DNA from 2 places in the Oerskovia jenensis genome. Region 1 is predicted to be linked to the other one. Evidence: predicted binding sites of a transcription regulator. Region 1 holds the regulator's gene; the other holds the start of a gene.
The links. The regulator HspR, encoded in region 1, represses chaperone genes until heat shock. The targets are predictions, from matches to a motif close to AAGTTGAGTCNNNNNGACTCAACTT.
Positions count from the first base shown of each region.

Region 2: a site for HspR is predicted at 3,611-3,635, ahead of clpB (ATP-dependent chaperone ClpB). Genes of this name have one in related genera too.

Region 1 is NZ_JAFBBO010000001.1:3,009,239-3,014,818, forward strand. It holds gene dnaK (molecular chaperone DnaK) at 64-1,944, shown strand; gene grpE (nucleotide exchange factor GrpE) at 1,941-2,582, shown strand; gene JOD49_RS13575 (DnaJ C-terminal domain-containing protein) at 2,765-3,787, shown strand; gene JOD49_RS13580 (heat shock protein transcriptional repressor HspR) at 3,832-4,329, shown strand; gene JOD49_RS13585 (DUF1540 domain-containing protein) at 4,537-4,845, shown strand; gene JOD49_RS13590 (hypothetical protein) at 4,970-5,580, opposite strand, start outside.
Region 2 is NZ_JAFBBO010000001.1:2,061,411-2,066,990, reverse strand. It holds gene JOD49_RS09290 (hypothetical protein) at 1-263, opposite strand, end outside; gene JOD49_RS09285 (cation diffusion facilitator family transporter) at 431-1,459, shown strand; gene JOD49_RS09280 (alpha/beta hydrolase) at 1,529-2,596, opposite strand; gene JOD49_RS09275 (hypothetical protein) at 2,724-3,350, opposite strand; gene clpB (ATP-dependent chaperone ClpB) at 3,686-5,580, shown strand, end outside.

The DNA of each region.
Region 1 (5,580 bases):
CCACCGCAGGCTGCCGCACGGACGACAAGCACCACACGCAGGCAACACAACGGAGGCATGAACATGGCACGAGCGGTCGGAATCGACCTGGGCACCACCAACTCGGTGGTCGCCGTCCTCGAAGGTGGAGAGCCCACCGTCATCGCGAACGCCGAGGGCGCTCGCACGACCCCGTCGGTCGTCGCGTTCTCGAAGACCGGCGAGGTCCTCGTCGGCGAGATCGCCAAGCGCCAGGCGGTCACGAACGTCGACCGCACCATCACGTCGGTCAAGCGCCACATGGGCACCGACTGGTCGGTCGAGATCGACGACAAGAAGTACAGCGCGCAGGAGATCTCCGCGCGCGTGCTCGGCAAGCTCAAGCGCGACGCCGAGGAGTACCTGGGCGAGCCCGTCACCGACGCGGTCATCACCGTCCCGGCGTACTTCAACGACGCCGAGCGCCAGGCGACCAAGGACGCCGGGCAGATCGCGGGCCTCAACGTCCTGCGCATCGTCAACGAGCCCACCGCCGCCGCTCTGGCCTACGGCCTGGAGAAGGGCAAGGAGGACGAGCTCATCCTCGTCTTCGACCTCGGTGGTGGAACGTTCGACGTGTCCCTCCTCGAGGTGGGCAAGGACGAGGACGACTTCTCGACCATCCAGGTCCGCGCGACCTCGGGCGACAACCGCCTCGGTGGCGACGACTGGGACAACCGCATCGTCGAGCACCTCATCCAGCAGGTGAAGAACAGCTCGGGCGTCGACCTGTCCAAGGACAAGATCGCGCTCCAGCGTCTGCGTGAGGCCGCCGAGCAGGCGAAGAAGGAGCTCTCGTCCGCGACGAGCACCAACATCTCCATGCAGTACCTCTCGATGAGCGAGAACGGCCCCATCCACCTGGACGAGAAGCTCACGCGCGCCCAGTTCCAGCAGATGACGCAGGACCTCATCGACCGGACCAAGGCGCCGTTCCACGCGGTCATCCGCGACGCCGGCATCTCCGTCAGCGACATCGACCACATCGTGCTCGTGGGTGGTTCCACCCGCATGCCCGCCGTGACCGAGGTCGTCAAGGAGCTCACGGGCGGCAAGGAGCCCAACAAGAGCGTCAACCCGGACGAGGTCGTGGCCGTCGGCGCCGCGCTGCAGGCCGGTGTCATCAAGGGCGAGCGCAAGGACGTCCTCCTGATCGACGTCACCCCGCTGTCCCTGGGCATCGAGACCAAGGGTGGCGTGATGACCAAGCTCATCGAGCGCAACACGGCCATCCCGACCAAGCGCAGCGAGGTGTTCTCGACCGCCGAGGACAACCAGCCGTCGGTGCTGATCCAGGTCTTCCAGGGTGAGCGCGAGTTCGCCCGCGACAACAAGCCGCTGGGCACGTTCGAGCTCACGGGCATCGCCCCGGCCCCGCGCGGCCTGCCGCAGATCGAGGTCACCTTCGACATCGACGCGAACGGCATCGTCCACGTCGGCGCGAAGGACCGCGGCACCGGCAAGGAGCAGAAGATGACCATCACCGGTGGCTCCGCGCTGCCGAAGGAGGACATCGACCGCATGGTCAAGGAGGCCGAGGAGCACGCGGCCGAGGACAAGAAGCGTCGCGAGGAGGCGGAGACCCGCAACCAGGCCGAGTCCTTCGTGTACTCGACCGAGAAGCTCGTCGCGGAGAACAAGGAGAAGCTCCCCGCCGAGGTCGTCACCGAGGTCGAGGCCGACATCGCGTCGGTCAAGACGGCCCTCGAGGGCACCGACGCGGACGCCGTGAAGTCTGCCCACGAGAAGCTCCTGGCCTCGAGCCAGAAGATCGGCGAGGCGCTCTACGCGTCGGCCGAGCGTGAGCAGGCCGCGGGCGACCAGGGCGCCGCTGACGCGGATGCCGCTGCGGCCGCCGGTGCGACCTCGGCTCCCGACGAGGACATCGTCGACGCCGAGATCGTGGACGAGGACGACAAGAAGTGACGAGCGACGCACAGGGCCCCGAGGAGCTCGGCTCCGAGGACCAGCCCTTCCACTTCACCGACAAGCGCAAGGTGACCCCGGAGGGGCAGCCCAAGGAGGCTGCCCCCGAGGGGGCCGGCTCCGCGCCCGGTTCGGCCGGGAACGACGCGGAGAGCGACCCGCTGGCCGGGCTCGACTTCGAGCCCACCGGCGAGGCCGGGGACGACGCAGCTCTTCTTGCTGCGCAGTCCGAGGCGGCGGCCCACCTCGACGCGCTCCAGCGCGAGCGGGCCAGCTTCACCAACTACCGCAACCGGTCGCTGCGTGACCAGGAGGCCGCGCGGGTCAAGGGCGTCGAGGACGTCCTGGCCGCGCTCCTGCCGGTCCTCGACGACATCGACCGGGCCCGCCAGCACGGCGAGCTCGACGGACCGTTCGTCGCGATCTCCGACAAGCTCGACGCGAGCCTCGCGAAGTTCGGCATCGAGCGGTACGGCGTCGTGGGCGAGGAGTTCGACCCGACGGTCCACGAGGCGCTCATGCACCAGGTGGACCCCGAGGCCACGTCGGCCACGGTCAACATGGTCATCGAGCCGGGCTACCGGATCGGCGAGAAGATCGTGCGCGCCGCGCGCGTCTCGGTCGTCGGACCGGAGTAGAAACGGAAGGTGGGTGCCAGGTCCTGCGGGACAGGGCACCCACCGGACCCGGGACGCCCGACGGCGGAGCGCACCTTCCGCGTGAAGGTGACCTCCGCCGTCGGGCCCCGGGAGCACGACCACTATCGATGTAAGCACCACCACCGGCCCCGGGGCCGGTGAGACCTACGAGAGGAGGCGCCTTGACCGGTCAGGACTGGATCGAGAAGGACTTCTACGCCGCGCTGGGCGTCCCCAAGGATGCCGACGACGCCGCGATCAAGAAGGCGTACCGCAAGCTGGCCCGCACCTATCACCCCGACCAGAACCAGGGTGACGCGAAGGCCGAGGCGAAGTTCAAGGAGATCGGCGAGGCCTACGCGGTCCTGTCCGACGCCGAGCAGCGCCAGCAGTACGACGCGATCCGTGCCATGGCCGGCGGGGGCGCCCGCTTCTCCGCAGGAGCCGGCGGACCCGCCGGTGGCGCCGGAGGGTTCGAGGACATCTTCGGCGGCATGTTCGGCGGCGGTGGCGGCGGAGGTGGGGGAGGCCGCGTGCGGTACTCCACCCAGACCGGCGGTGGCGGCGGCTTCGAGGACATCCTCGGGTCGATGTTCGGCGGCGGGGGAGGCCAGACCGGCTTCCGCCCCAACGCCGGGTACCAGCGCCCGCAGGCGGGCGCCGACGTGCACTCGTCGGCCACGCTCGGGTTCCGGCCCGCCGTCGAGGGCTCGACCGTCAACGTCACGACCGAGGGCCGCACCATCACGGCGCGCATCCCGGCCGGCGTCCGCGACGGCCAGAAGATCCGGCTGCGCGGCAAGGGCCGACCCGGCGTCGCGGGCGGCCCACCCGGCGACCTGGTCATCACGGTGCACGTCACGCCGCACCCCGTGTTCTCGGTCGACGAGAAGCACAACCTGCGCCTGACCGTCCCCGTGACGTTCGCGGAGGCAGCCCTCGGCGCGACCATCGAGGTCCCGACGCTCGACGGCAAGCCCGTCAAGGTCAAGGTCCCCGCGGGCACGCCGTCCGGCCGCACGCTGCGCGTCAAGGGCAAGGGCGTCAAGACCGCCAAGGCGACGGGCGACCTGCTCGTCACGATCCAGGTCGTGGTGCCGCAGAAGCTCTCGAAGGCCGCCAAGGAGGCCGTCGAGGCGCTCGCCGCCGCGACCGACGGCGAGAACGACGTACGTTCCGACCTGTTCGGGCGCGCGGCCGAGTAACGGGCGGGCGACCAGCAGGCACGAGGAAGAGCGAGGAGGAGAGCATGGCGAGGAACGAGGCCCCCACGGGGAGCCAGATCCCGTTCAACGCGTACGACGACGCCCCCGTGCTCGCCATCTCGCAGGCCGCGACCCTGGCCGGGATGCACCCGCAGACGCTGCGTCAGTACGACCGGCTGGGACTCGTGACCCCGCGCCGCACCATGGGGCGTGGTCGCCGCTACTCCCAGCGGGACGTGGCCAAGCTCCTCGAGGTCCAGCGGCTCTCCCAGGAGGAGGGCATCAACCTCGCGGGCATCCGCCGTATCCTCGCGCTCGAGGAGCAGGTGAGTCGGCTCGAGTCCCGCCTCGACGCGTTGTCCGCCCGGCTCGAGGGAGGACGCGTGTTCGCGGCCGGGGTGAGCGGCGACGTCGTCGTGGTGCCCCGTGGACGCCGCGTGCGGCGCTCGCGGGGGGAGGAGACGGGGGCAGGCGGCCAGGTCGTCGGTGAGGCGACGGAGGCGCGGGCCCTCGTCCTGTGGCGTCCCGGCCGGGGCTCCTGACCCTTCCCGTGCCCCCCGCCCGACCCGGTGGGCTCGCCCGCACCTGAATCCTCCGGGCGCAATTACGTGCGGTGTGCGTGACGTAAAAATGGCGGAATTCCGCCGAAGTGAGTGAGGCCTTGCTTCCTATACACAGGATGCGCGAAGGAATACCGTGAAGGAATTGCACGGTTGAACGCCCCTGTCCTTCGAGCAAGGAGAAGTCCCATGAGCAGCCTGATGGAGATGCCCCAGGTCGTCGAGTGTTCGATCGACGGATGCGGATACAACCACGAGCACGGCTGCCACGCCGGCGCCGTGACGATCGCCGCGCACGGCAGCGAGGCCGAGTGCGCCACGTTCATCCCCCTGACCGCCAAGGGCGGTCTGGACAAGGTCATCGCCCACGTCGGTGCCTGCCAGCGCGGCGAGTGCGCGCACAACGAGTCGCTCGAGTGCAACGCCTCCTCGATCCGCGTCGGAGCCGGCCCCCAGGGCGCGGACCACGCCGACTGCCTGACCTACAGCCCCCGCTGACCCTCGCGCCGTCCCCCCACGCGCGATTCCCCCACGACGCCCCGTCGTCCCTCGCCGGACGACGGGGCGTCGTGGCGTGCGGGGGGACTCGCCGGGCGGCCGGAGCACCCGACGACCGCGTGGTCTAGCGAGAGAGGTCGTGAAGCATCTTCGCCGCGTCGGCATGCTGCGCGGGAAGGGGCTCGACCCAGATGCGGGGCGGGCGCCGGAGGATCGCCGTCACGCCGAACGTGAGCGCGATGCGTTCGATCCTGTGCCGGAGCTCCGCACGGACCGGGCCGACGTCGGCCGTGCGAGCGCAGAGCGCCGCGTAGATCCCGCCACCGAGCGTCGCGACCGGGTGCCCGAGGCCGAACGTCTCGGTCAGCACCTTGCCCATGGCTGCCGCGCGGGCGACCTTCTGCCAGCCGTCGATGCGTTCGACCGCGACGTCCACCAGGACGAGGCAGTGCGTGGTCGGAGCCGGCGTCCCCAGGCGGTCGGCCAGTCCGTAGGTCTCCTGGAGGCGCTGGACGAGGTAGGGGACCGTGACGAGCCCCGATCGAGGATCGGTCGTCGGCGGAGCGCCCGGAACCACCTCGTTGCCCACGGCCCACCCGGTGCTGACTGCCCGCAGCACGCGAAGATCGGGAGCGGTGCCCCAGAGGTCGAACAAGCAGGTCAGGTCGTCGATCGTCTCGCCGATGCTGATCCCGTCGCGGCCGCGGGCCTCACCGAGCCGCTCGGCCGCAGCGG
Region 2 (5,580 bases), 950 kb from region 1:
GTCGCGACCTCGTACCAGCCCTGCTGCTCCTGGACGGCCATGCGCCCCTCGGTGAGGGCGATGTCGGCGTTCTCCACGATCGACTGGACGTCGGAGACCGCCGCGCACGCGGCGACGTCCTGCGCCACGTCTTCCTCGGACGCGCCCGCCTGGACCACCTCTTCCGGGGGTCCGGGAGAGGCGCTGCTCTCGCCGCTGCAACCAGCCGCCATCAGCGCCACCAGCACCAGAGCCGAAGCCCCGGCCGCCTTGCTTCCTCGCATGAACGCACCCCCGTCGTGACCGTGTGTGGCCTGAGAATACACAGCACGACCGGTGTGACTCGCACGTGCGCGGCCGACGGCACGGCCGACCGCCGAGGAAGACGACCGAACCCGCTGAGGCGACCTGCCCCCGTGCGCCCCGGCAGGTCCGGTGATAGACCCGCTACATGACCTCGTCGCCCGGCGCACAGCCCCCCACGCGGCCTGTGGCCGACAGCCCGCGCGTCGTGAAGACCGAGGAGCGCGCCGAGAGCGCACTCACGGTGATCGTCGCCTTCGGCGCGAACCTCCTCATCGCGGTCGCGAAGTCGGCCGCCGCGGTGCTCACCGGTTCGGCGTCGATGGTCGCCGAGGCCGTGCACTCGTGGGCCGACACGGGCAACGAGGTGTTCCTCCTGCTCGCGAACAAGCGCTCGCGCAAGCCCGCCGACCACGACCACCCGCTGGGGTTCGGTCGCGAGGCCTACGTGTGGTCGATGTTCGCAGCGCTCGGCCTGTTCGCGGTGGGGGCGGGGGTCTCGATCACGCACGGCATCCAGGAGCTCGTCCACCCGGAGCCGGCGGACGACTTCGGGATCGCGTACGCGGTGCTCGGGGTCGCGTTCGTGCTGGAAGGGGTCTCGTTCCTCCAGGCGAACCGCCAGGCGCGCAAGGAGGCGAAGAAGGCCGAGCGGGACCTGCTCCAGCACGTCCTGGTCACGTCCGACCCGACGCTGCGCGCCGTGTTCGCCGAGGACGCGGCCGCCCTCATGGGCCTCGTCGTGGCGTTCGTCGGCATCTTCCTGCACCAGGTCACGGGCTCGCCGATCCCGGACGCGATCGGGTCGATCGTGGTGGGCCTGATCCTCGGGGTCATCTCGTGGATCCTCATCGACCGCAACCGGCGGTTCCTCGTGGGCGAGCCCGCGGGGGTCGCGACCCGGGACGCCGTGCTCCGCGAGCTGCTCGCCGACCCGGAGGTCGACCGGGTCACGTACCTGCGGCTCGAGTTCGTCGGTCCCCGGTCGCTCTACCTGGTCGCGAGCGTCGACCTCGTGGGGGACGACGACGAGCACGTGGTCGCCGAGCGCATCGACGCGCTCGAACGTCGCGCGACCGCGGCGCCCGTGATCGCCGGGGCCGTCATCTCGGTGTCCCCGGCGAGCGAGCCGTCGTTGGTCCCGTCGGACGAGGTGAGCCGCCGAGAACGGACCTGAGGTCGCCTGGCCCCCCGGACCGGCCGCAACCTCGTTCTCGAGGGTCACCTCCCGGGCAGACCTGCAGTCTCAGGCAGGCAGTCGCTCGTCGAGCCAGGCGAAGACCTCGGTGAGGAACGCCGTCCGCGCCGGCTCGGGGGACAGCACGAGGTCGTGCGCGCCGCCCTCGATCTCGACGAGCGTCACGTCGTCGCCGAGGCCGGGAGCGCGGTCCTTGATGTGCTGGACGTCGAGCACGCTGTCGGTCGTCACGACCTCGGGGTGCCAGCCCTTGTTCGGCCCGGACCGGGCCGAGGTCAGGACGAGCACCGGGCACTGGACGTGCAGACCGCGCGCGATCTGCGCGTGCCCGCGCCGGATCTCGCGCGCCCAGCCTGCCCGCGCGGGGAAGCCCTCGTGCGGCTTCCAGCCGAGCTCGTAGGTCCACTCGCCGCCGGTCCCGGAGTGCAGGGCCTGCCCGTAGGCGTCGTCGAGCGAGCCCACCACGAGCCGAGGGGCGAAGCGCCCGACGACGTCGATCACCCGGGTGGAGATCACGCGGTCGAACCAGGACGAGTTGAGGTCGAACCAGGGGCTGTTGAGGACGAGCGCAGCCACCTTGCCGGGGCGCGCGTTGGCCCACAGGCTCGTGACCAGGCCACCCGTGGAGTGCCCGACGACCACGAGCTCGTCGTGCCCCTCGGCCCGGATCACGGCGGCTGCCGCGTCGAGGTCCTGGGCGTAGAGGCTCAGGTCGTCGATCATGTTGGGGTCCTTGCCGTCCTCGGTCCAGTGCGCGAGGGACCGGCCGTACCCGCGCAGGTCGATCGCGTAGAACGCGTAGCCGTGCTCCTCGAAGGCGTCACCGAGGTGGGTCTGGAAGAAGTAGTCGACGAACCCGTGGACGTACAGCACGGCCCGACGGCGCCGCTCACCCCCCGGGGTCGTCGCACCGTCGGTGTGGGCAGCGTGGGCAGCGTGGGTAGCGGACGCGCGGGCCGCGGGGGCGGCGGCGAGCTGCCCGGGGTCCGGCGCGGCGCCGTCGGGCACAGGGCTCGTGGCCTTGCGGACGAGCGTCGCGGTGTCGCCCCCCGGGAGGTCGAGCGTGCGGGCGACCCAGTCGGGTCCGAGGACGTCCTGCTGCCAGCCGTGCGTCATGGTGCTGCCCTTCGCGCGCGGACTCGGGCGGTGCCGCGGTGCCGCCATTGTCCACCGCGGGGGCGGACCTGTCAGAGCGAGCGTGACCTCGGGGTCACGCTCGCTCTGACAGGACGTGGCGTGGTCCTCAGGCGGGCGGGGTGAGACCCGTCGGGGGAGCCGGGGGAGCCGGTGGTGTGGCGGGCGCGGCGGGCCGCAGGTCCTCCCGCAGCCGCGTCGACTCGTCCATCTCCGAGTCGTCGACCTGCTCGCCACCGGGCTCGGTGACCTGCGCGGTCCACGTCTGTGCGGGTGTCGCGGGCGCGACGGGGGCTGAGGGGGCTGCGGACGCCGGAGCGTAGGGCGCGGCCGCACCGCTGGGAGTCACCGGAGGTACCGGAGGCGCGGGCGGGGTGCTCGGCGGGGCGTACTGGTGCGTGGGCGCCTGAGGCGGAGCCGGCGGCTGCGCGGGGTAGGGCTGGTGCGGGGGCTGCTGCTCGCCAGGGAGGCCGTAGGGCTGGGCGGGCGGCGGCGCCTGGGCCGGATGGCCGGCCTGCCCCGGGTATCCCGGCTGCCCCGGGTGCCCACCCTGCCCCGGCTGCCCCGGGTACGCGCCCTGTCCGTGAGGTCCCGGATAGCCCGCAGCCGGTGCGCCGTGGTCGTACGGCTGCGCCGCAGGAACCTTCTTGGGGCGCAGCAGCAGCCACGTGACGACACCGATCACGACGAGCCCCGCGAGCACTACGGCGACGACGAGGAGGAGCGTGACGTCCATCAGAGACCTCCCTCTGATGCGCCTGCGACGTTCCCCGTGGCGCGCCCCGCGTCCGCGGTGGCCTCCTCGGCGATCGGGCGAGCGGTCGACGCCGTGGTGCGCTCGCTGTGGTCCGGTGCGATGGTGGCAGGAGGTTCGAGCCGTCGTGTAGTCACGCCCCACAGCATCCCGTGGATCGGTGGCGCAGAGAAGGGGGCGTCGTCGGCCGGTTCGGTGTCGGTGCCCGCCGCGCCGACACCGCATGGCCGACATGACGGACAGAGTTGAGTGGAATAGGCTCAAGTCAGGTCCTGTTGTTCCAGGTAGACCCAGACCCTGAAGTATCCGGAGACCCCATGGACACCAAGTTCACCACCATGTCCCAGCAGGCCATCGGCGAGGCCATCCAGACCGCCTCGGCCGCCGGCAACCCCCAGCTCGAACCCGTGCACCTCCTCGCCGCGCTGCTCACGCAGGAGGGCGGCGTCGCCGTCGGGCTGCTCGACGCCGTGGGCGCGAACGCCCAGGCCATCGGCCAGAAGGTGCGTGCCGCGCTCGTCTCGCTGCCCACCGCGAGCGGCTCGGCCGTCGCCCAGCCCACCGCGTCGCGTGGCACGTCGGCCGCGCTCGACCTGGCCTCGAAGGAGGCCCAGGGCATGGGGGACGAGTACGTCTCGACCGAGCACCTGCTCATCGGCATCGCCGCGGGCTCCTCGCCCGCCGCGCAGATCCTGGGCGACGCCGGGGCGAGCGCCGACGCGCTGCGCTCGGCGCTACCCGCGGTCCGTGGCTCGGGCCGCGTGACGAGCCCCAACCCCGAGGGCACGTACAAGGCGCTCGAGCAGTACGGCCAGGACCTCACGGCGGCCGCTGCCGAGGGCAAGCTCGACCCCGTGATCGGGCGCGACTCGGAGATCCGCCGCGTCGTGCAGGTCCTCTCGCGCCGCACCAAGAACAACCCGGTCCTGATCGGTGAGCCCGGCGTCGGCAAGACGGCCGTCGTCGAGGGGCTGGCCCAGCGCATCGTCGCGGGCGACGTCCCCGACTCGCTCAAGGGCAAGAAGCTCATCTCGCTCGACCTCGCGGCCATGGTCGCGGGCGCCAAGTACCGCGGCGAGTTCGAGGAGCGCCTCAAGGCCGTCCTGGAGGAGATCAAGTCCTCCGACGGCGAGGTCGTGACGTTCATCGACGAGCTCCACACGGTCGTCGGTGCGGGTGCGGGCGGCGAAGGAGCCATGGATGCGGGCAACATGCTCAAGCCCATGCTCGCCCGCGGCGAGCTGCGCCTGGTCGGCGCGACGACCCTCGACGAGTACCGCGAGCACATCGAGAAGGACCCCGCCCTGGAGCGTCGTTTCCAGCAGGTGTTCGTGGGCGAGCCCTCGGTCGAGGACACCGTCGCGATCCTGCGCGGTCTCAAGGAGCGCTACGAGGCGCACCACAAGGTGACGATCGCCGACTCGGCGCTCGTGGCCGCCGCCGCGCTGTCCGACCGCTACATCACGGGCCGCCAGCTCCCCGACAAGGCGATCGACCTGGTCGACGAGGCCGCGTCGCGCCTGCGCATGGAGCTCGACTCCTCGCCCATCGAGATCGACGAGCTCCAGCGCGCCGTCACGCGCCTGGAGATGGAGGAGGTCGTGCTCTCTGAGTCCGACGACCCCGCCTCGCGCGAGCGTCTCGAGAAGCTGCGCGCCGACCTCGCCGACCGTCGCGAGGAGCTGTCCGCGTTGACCGCGCGCTGGGACGCCGAGAAGGCCGGCCACAACCGCGTGGGCGACCTGCGCGCCAAGCTCGACGAGCTGCGCGTCCAGGTCGAGCGGGCCATCCGCGAGGGCGACCTCGAGACCGCGGGCCGCATCCAGTACGGCGAGATCCCGCAGCTCCAGGAGCAGCTCCAGGCCGCCGAGCAGGAGGAGGCGTCGATCGACAGCGACGAGTCCGCCACCGCGCCGCAGGCACCCATGATCGCCGACAAGGTCGGCGCGGACGAGATCGCCGAGGTCGTCTCCGCGTGGACCGGCATCCCCGCGGGCCGCATGCTCCAGGGCGAGTCCGAGAAGCTCCTCCACATGGAGGACGTGATCGGCAAGCGCCTGATCGGCCAGAAGGCCGCGGTCGCGGCGGTCTCGGACGCCGTACGGCGTTCGCGTGCGGGCGTCGCCGACCCCGACCGTCCCACGGGCTCGTTCCTGTTCCTCGGCCCCACGGGCGTCGGCAAGACCGAGCTCGCGAAGGCGCTCGCGGACTT